3 regions of the Oceanisphaera sp. IT1-181 genome follow, and region 3 is predicted to be linked to each of the others. Evidence: predicted binding sites of a transcription regulator. Region 3 holds the regulator's gene; each other region holds the start of a gene.
What was found. The regulator MetJ, encoded in region 3, represses methionine synthesis genes. The targets are predictions, from matches to a motif close to AGANNTCTAGANNTCT.
Positions count from the first base shown of each region.

Region 1 (2,272 bases), 670 kb from region 3:
TCTTTGGCTGTAGCTTTGATGTTATCCCGTCCGCTTTAACCCTCATTTCTCACGCATTCAGTCTCTGGTTAGCGATTCGCCGGTAGCACTTAAGGTGTTCAAGTCATAAGGCGTTAGCTGGTAAACATGGTAGTTGAGCCAGTTAGCAAACAACAAATGGCCATGACTGCGCCACGTCGCCCTCGGTAAATTACCCGCATTATCATCTGGGTAATAGTTTTCTGGCATCTGCGGCGCTATGCCTACTTCTAGGTCGCGCTGATATTCATTATCCAGTGTATGAGGATCGTACTCAGGATGACCGGTCACAAACACTTGCCGCCCATCAGGGCTAGCCGCTAAGTAGACGCCTACTTTATCGGACGCCGCCAAGATTTTTAAATCGGTTTTTTCCCGTAACAGCTCCACCGGAAAGTCTGCATAGCGAGAATGCGGCGCAAGAAATACATCATCGAAACCGCGCACTAACGGGTCGTAGCCGCCTAAGTTCTGGTGCTCATAAACGCCCGATAACTTCTCTAACCGAGTGCGTTTATCCAAGCCATATAAAATCTTCAAGCCCGCCTGCGCCGCCCAACATAGAAACAGCGTAGAGGTCACATGGCTCTTCGCCCAGTCCACAATCTGCTCTATTTTGTCCCAGTAAACCACATCACAAAAGTCGGTCAGGCCCAGTGGCGCACCGGTAATGATAAGACCGTCATAGAACTGATCTTTAATCTGCTCAAAATCATGATAGAAACTTTCTAGATGCGACTGAGGGGTGTTTTTTGACGGCCGGTCGTCAATGCGCAGCAAGTCGACATTAATTTGTAACGGCGAGTTCGATAACATTCGCAGTAACTGATTTTCAGTTTCTATTTTCTTGGGCATTAAATTAAGCAGCAACACCCGCATCGGGCGAATTTCCTGATTAACTGCGCGAGTCTCCGTCATCACGAAGATGTTTTCCTGAGACAGGACATTAGCCGCTGGCAGGCGATCGGGAATTCTAATGGGCATGAGCTTACTCCAGTACAACGGAACTAAGAAAGTCTAGACATCTAGAACTCTACAACAAAGTGGCCAATCTTGTCATCCTCAACGTGTGCCAAAGGCTCAAGATACGCTAATATCGGGGGCAACACCCTTAAAGGAAAGACTATTATGGAACCTGTTATTGAACTGGTGAGCACGGGCGACGAGGTATTGACCGGCTTAATCACAGATACCAATGCCGGCTGGTTGTCTCAATTGCTGCTCGAGCAAGGCTGGCAAGTGCGCCGTCGCTTCACCGTCGGTGACGATAAGGCCGATTTAGTCGAGTTATTCGAACAGCGCAGTCATCAAGCAGACATAGTGATCGTCAATGGCGGCTTAGGCCCCACCTCGGATGATATTAGTGCAGAGGCCATGGCCGATGCCGCAGGTATACCTTTAGAGCTCAATCAGTATTGGCTTGAAGTCATGCAGCAAAAATACAGCAATCGTAACCGCGAAATGCCCAAGAGCAACAACAAACAAGCCATGCTGCCTCAAGGTGCGGAGTTAGTTGATAATCCGGTCGGCACCGCCTGTGGTTTCGCCGTTAAGCTTAATCGCGCCACCTTCTTTTTTACCCCAGGGGTGCCCTCTGAGCTAAAGGTGATGATGAACGATGAAATACTGCCGCGCTTGCGTCGCCAACTGGGTGACAATGGACGCAGCCAAGTACGCCGCTTCTTTCTATTTGGCCTATCCGAGTCCGGCTTAAGCGACAAACTTGATGCTCTCACTTGGCCCGCAGGTATTGCGCTAGGTTATCGCGCTAATCTGCCAACCATAGAAGTGAAGCTTATCATCGACACCGCGAATGCCGAGTCCATAGCGCAAGCCGAAGCCCAATTGCTCGCCCAAGTCGGCACGCACCTGATCGCCCGAGACAACATGGACTTTACCGCCAGTCTAGGACCCATGTTACTCGATAAAGACTTAATGATTTTTGAAGATGCCAGCGGTGGGCGCCTAACTGATACCATCAGTACTATCACTCGAGAGTTTGAAGGCCACTATCTTGCCGGCTTGCCAGACGAAGCTGAAGAACTGGCTCATTGGCTACAGAAATCCGCACGCCCCCTCACCTTAGCCATAGGTGCAGCTGGCCCTAAAGGGGTGCCAGTAGCATTAAAAACGCAGACTGGCTGCTATGTACAAACTTTGCAGATGCACTTTCGTGATCCGCTGTCACAGCGCCGTTTATTAGCTTTCTCTGCATTAGATATGCTGCGTCGTTACCTAATGAATGAAACGGTAA
Region 1 is NZ_CP136856.1:3,086,521-3,088,792, forward strand. It holds gene metA (homoserine O-acetyltransferase MetA) at 58-1,002, opposite strand; gene R0134_RS13690 (CinA family nicotinamide mononucleotide deamidase-related protein) at 1,147-2,272, shown strand, end outside.
Region 1: the regulator MetJ is predicted to act here: its motif matches at 1,038-1,053, upstream of metA (homoserine O-acetyltransferase MetA).

Region 2 (2,272 bases), 660 kb from region 3:
CACTGCCAAGATGCCCATCACCACCGGATAATCCCGCTCCACTATCGCCTCGTAACCCAGCAAGCCTAGACCATCGATATTAAAGATCACCTCGATTAAAAAAGAGCCGGCGAAGAACACCGAAATCACGTTACCGAAATGGCTGGCAATGGGGATCATGCTGTTGCGCAACGCATGGCGCGTTACCGCCTTATGAAACGGCAAGCCTTTGGCCACCGCAGTGCGCACATAATCGGCTGACAGGTTTTCCATTAGGCTGTTTTTCATGGTCATGGTCAGCACCGCAAAATCACCAATGGCATAGGCAATCAAGGGTAATAGTGCATGGTGGAATAGATTTAAGGTTTTCGGCCAAAAGCCTTCTAGGTAATAGAAGTCATCGCCAACGAAGCCACCCATGGGGAACCAACCCAGCTGAAACGAAAAAATCGTCAGTAAGAAAATGCCCACCACATAGGCGGGCAACGCATAACCGGCGTAAATCAGCATAGAAGTAATGCTGTCGAAGCGGCTGTTGTGTTTCAGCGCTTTGAGGATCCCTAAGGGGATGGAGATGAAATAACTGAGGAAGAAGGTACAGATACCAAAGAAGGCGGACACAGGTAGCCGCTCTTTAATAAGCTCCCACACCGGCAAGAAATAGCGGCTCGACTCACCCAAGTCTAATTGCACCAGTTTGGTCAGCCAATCGCGATAGGCTTCAAACACAGGTTTATCTAGGCCATAGAAGGCTTTAAGCTCGTCGATTTGCTCCGCCGAGAGCACCTGACTGCCGCGCGAGCTTTGGCTAAACTCGCTGCTTTGCATTTGGCTTTCCATTAGCATGCGCTCGACGGGCCCACCGGGGACGAAGCGAGTAATGGCAAACACCACTAAGGTAATTCCCAAAAAGGTCGGGATCAGCAGCAATAAACGCCGCAGAAAATACTGTGCCATTGTTTTCCTTAAATTCTTTCCCTGAAAGCGCGGAAATAACGCTATAAGCACCCTAGCCTATCTGGCTGCCGATAAGCAAGAAAGAGACGCGCCGCACCTTATGGTGAGCGATGAACATTTTGCGTTGACTCAGACATCCAGACGGCTTAGCATCAACTGTTATTGGTCATACTTTTGTGACTTGTCACTACCCTGTTCTGTTAAAGTAGTGAAAAACCTTACCGCAAAGGCTCATCCTCCGATGATCAAGCTAATGAATATCAGTAAGCGCTACGGCGACGGCAAACAGGCCGTGCATGCAGTGCGTAACATTAACCTGGCAGTGGCTGCGGGCCAAATTATGGGCGTGATCGGCGAGTCAGGCGCGGGCAAGAGCACGCTGATCCGTTGCGTGAATATGTTAGAGCGCCCCACCAGTGGCCAAATATTAGTCGACGGCCAAGATTTAACCCAGCTTAAAGAAAGTCAGCTGCCGGCGGCGCGGCGCAAGATCGGCATGATTTTTCAGCATTTTAATTTGTTGTCCTCTCGCACCGTGTTCGCCAATGTCGCCTTGCCATTAGAGCTGGCCGGCATGAATAAGGCTGACATTAAGCACAGAGTAACCGAGCTATTAGAGTTGGTGGGCTTAAGCCACAGAGCTAACGCCTACCCCAATGCGCTGTCGGGTGGTCAAAAACAGCGGGTGGCCATCGCACGCGCCTTGGCGCCTAAGCCTAAGGTATTGCTGTGTGATGAAGCTACCTCGGCGCTGGATCCTAATACTACGCAATCGATTCTAACGCTATTAAAAGACATTAACCGTAAGCTCGGTCTGACCATACTGTTGATCACCCATGAAATGCAGGTGGTGAAAACCATTTGTGACCGAGTGGCGATTATCAGCGACGGCGAGCTAATAGAAGAAGGCGAAGTGGCGTGGTTTTTTGCCAATGCTAAGACTGAGCTGGCGCGCCGCTTTATTGCCTCCACCATTAACTTGGCAGTTCCTGAGGATTATCAGCAGCGTTTGCAAGCGCAACCCTCGGCCGATAGCTTGCCGTTAGTGCGGCTGGGCTTTAGCGGCGAGACTGTGGATAGCCCACTGATTTCTATTTTGAGTCGTGAGCTTAATGTGGATGTCAGCATCTTAAGCGCCGACATGGAATACGCAGGCGGCGTTAAGTTTGGCTTTATGCTGGCGGAGCTGGATGGCAGCCAACAGCAAACACAGGCCGCACTGGCTTATCTTCAAGAACATAAAATTCAGGTAGAGGTACTCGGTTATGTCCGACGCCATGGTTAATTTGCTGTTATCAGCACTCTGGGAAACCTTATTGATGACCTTTGGCTCAGG
Region 2 is NZ_CP136856.1:3,101,408-3,103,679, forward strand. It holds gene R0134_RS13745 (ABC transporter permease subunit) at 1-936, opposite strand, end outside; gene metN (methionine ABC transporter ATP-binding protein MetN) at 1,178-2,221, shown strand; gene R0134_RS13755 (methionine ABC transporter permease) at 2,202-2,272, shown strand, end outside.
Region 2: the regulator MetJ is predicted to act here: its motif matches at 1,068-1,083, upstream of metN (methionine ABC transporter ATP-binding protein MetN).

Region 3 (2,272 bases):
CTTTTTTGCCATGGCGGCGGCCAATGCGACCTCGTCAGTTTGATCGACGTATTCCACTTTAAAGTGGCCTTTTTTGGCAAAGGCATTAAACAGGCGATGAGTGCCGCCATAACAATCGTGGGGTGCGATTAATAAGTCATCGGCGTTTAACTGTGAGGTGACGATCAGGTTAATAGTGCCGGTACCGTTGGCCGTTACCGCGCCGCCCGCGCCTTTTTCTAATTTGGTGAGCGCATCAATCAAGGTTTGACGGGTCGGGTTGCCCGAGCGGGCATAATCGAAACGGCGCTGCTTACCAAAGTCCTCAAACGAAAAGGTGCTGCTCAGATAAATGGGCGGCACTACGGCGCCATGCTGCGTATCCGTGTCAATGCCGGTACGAACCGCATGAGTTTGAGTCTGGTAATCTGGCATATGTTCTCCTTTGCCCACTGGCAGCCTGATGTATTAAATTTATTATAATTGCTTGCCCGCACAGTAACCCAGCGCAAGCAGGCCGTCAAGCCACCTAGACGTCCAAGCATCTAAGCTGTTGGATTGCCAATATAAGGTGTAGGGGTTACAATCTCGCTCGGATTTTTAACCTTTAATAACCTTGATGCGGGTAGATAATGAAAACTGAATGGAACGGCGACTATATCAGCCCTTACGCCGAGCACGGCAAAAAAAATGAACAGGTAAAAAAGATTACCGTGTCCATACCTCTCAAGGTGTTAAAGATATTAACCGATGAGCGCACCCGTCGGCAGGTGAATAACTTGCGTCATGCCACCAACAGCGAATTGCTGTGTGAAGCATTTTTGCATGCCTATACTGGCCAGCCTTTACCCCAAGACGATGATTTGCGAAAAGACGTACCCGATCAAATTCCGGCCCGTGCGCGAGATATTATGGCGAAACTCGGTATAGAGATTGAAGACTTTGACGTCGACGACGTAGAGTAAACCTCAGAACACAGAATACAAAAAAGCAGGAGCCCACTCATGTCGGCTCCTGCTTTTTTTATGTCTAATGTTTATGCTCGAGTCTGCTGTTTAAACTTAGCAGCTCAAACTGGGTGATTATTTATCACCCGCCCCTTCTGGCTTGATTAAGATGTTGGCCCAAGTGAGCTCGGGATCGCCCATCGTAATAAAATTAGGATTAATCAACGTCTCGCGTTGGTTGTAACTTAATGGCCCTAAATAGAGGTCAACAATACGCCCGCCTGCCTCTTCTACTATGCACTGAGTAGCACCCGTGTCCCACTCACCGGTAGGGCCAATACGCATATAGATATCCGCACCGCCTTCTGCCACCAAACACGACTTTAACGAGCTTGAACCTAGCGGCACCAGCTGATAATCGAGGGCTGTGGTGAGCCGTGCGCGCACCCAGTCGACATTTTGCCGACGACTAACGGTGATCCGAAGACTGCGCAGCGGTTTGCTCGCATCATAATGGCTGGCACTAATGGCACGGACTTGGCCATCCGCTTCTTTAAAGGCACCAAAGCCACGCGCCGCATAATACAGCAGATTATTAACCGGGCCATACACCACACCCAATACCGGCTTGCCGTGTTCAATCAAGGCGATCATGGTCGAGAAATCACCGCTGCCGGCAATAAATTCTTGGGTGCCATCCAGCGGATCGACCAACCAATAGCGCGGCCAGCTGTTGCGCTTCGCCAAGGGGGCTTCACAGCCTTCTTCCGATAACACCGGAATATCAGCAATATCGCGCAGCGCCACTTTTAAAAACTCATGCGCCGCTAAGTCTGCATCCGTCACCGGGCTATTATCGTCTTTATTTTGTGCTTGATAATCGCCACTGTTATAGAGCGACAAAATCAGATCTCCCGCCTCGCGGGCGGCGGCAATCACACTGGGTAACAAAGCAGGAACATCCATATTTACTCCTTTTTATTGAGCCAGTTTTGCAGCAAATATACACCACAAATGCTGCGGGCTTCACTGAAGTCAGGCCTTGCCATCAACTCATCCAGTTGATCTAATCGCCAAGGCACCACATCAAGTGGTTCCGGCTCATCCCCTTCTAGTTGTTCAGGGTACAGATCTCGCGCTAATAAGATATCCATTCGGCTACCAAAATAACCGGGCGCCAGCGTGACTTGCTTTAAGGGTATGAGTTGTCGCGCGCCATAACCCACTTCTTCCATTAACTCTCTATTACCCGCGACCAAGGCATCTTCACCGGGATCAATTAAGCCTTTAGGAAACCCCAACTCGTAACTGTCGGTGCCGGCACTGTATTCTCGGATCAATAAAAT
Region 3 is NZ_CP136856.1:185,882-188,153, reverse strand. It holds gene metB (cystathionine gamma-synthase) at 1-414, opposite strand, end outside; gene metJ (met regulon transcriptional regulator MetJ) at 612-944, shown strand; gene cysQ (3'(2'),5'-bisphosphate nucleotidase CysQ) at 1,062-1,892, opposite strand; gene nudE (ADP compounds hydrolase NudE) at 1,895-2,272, opposite strand, start outside.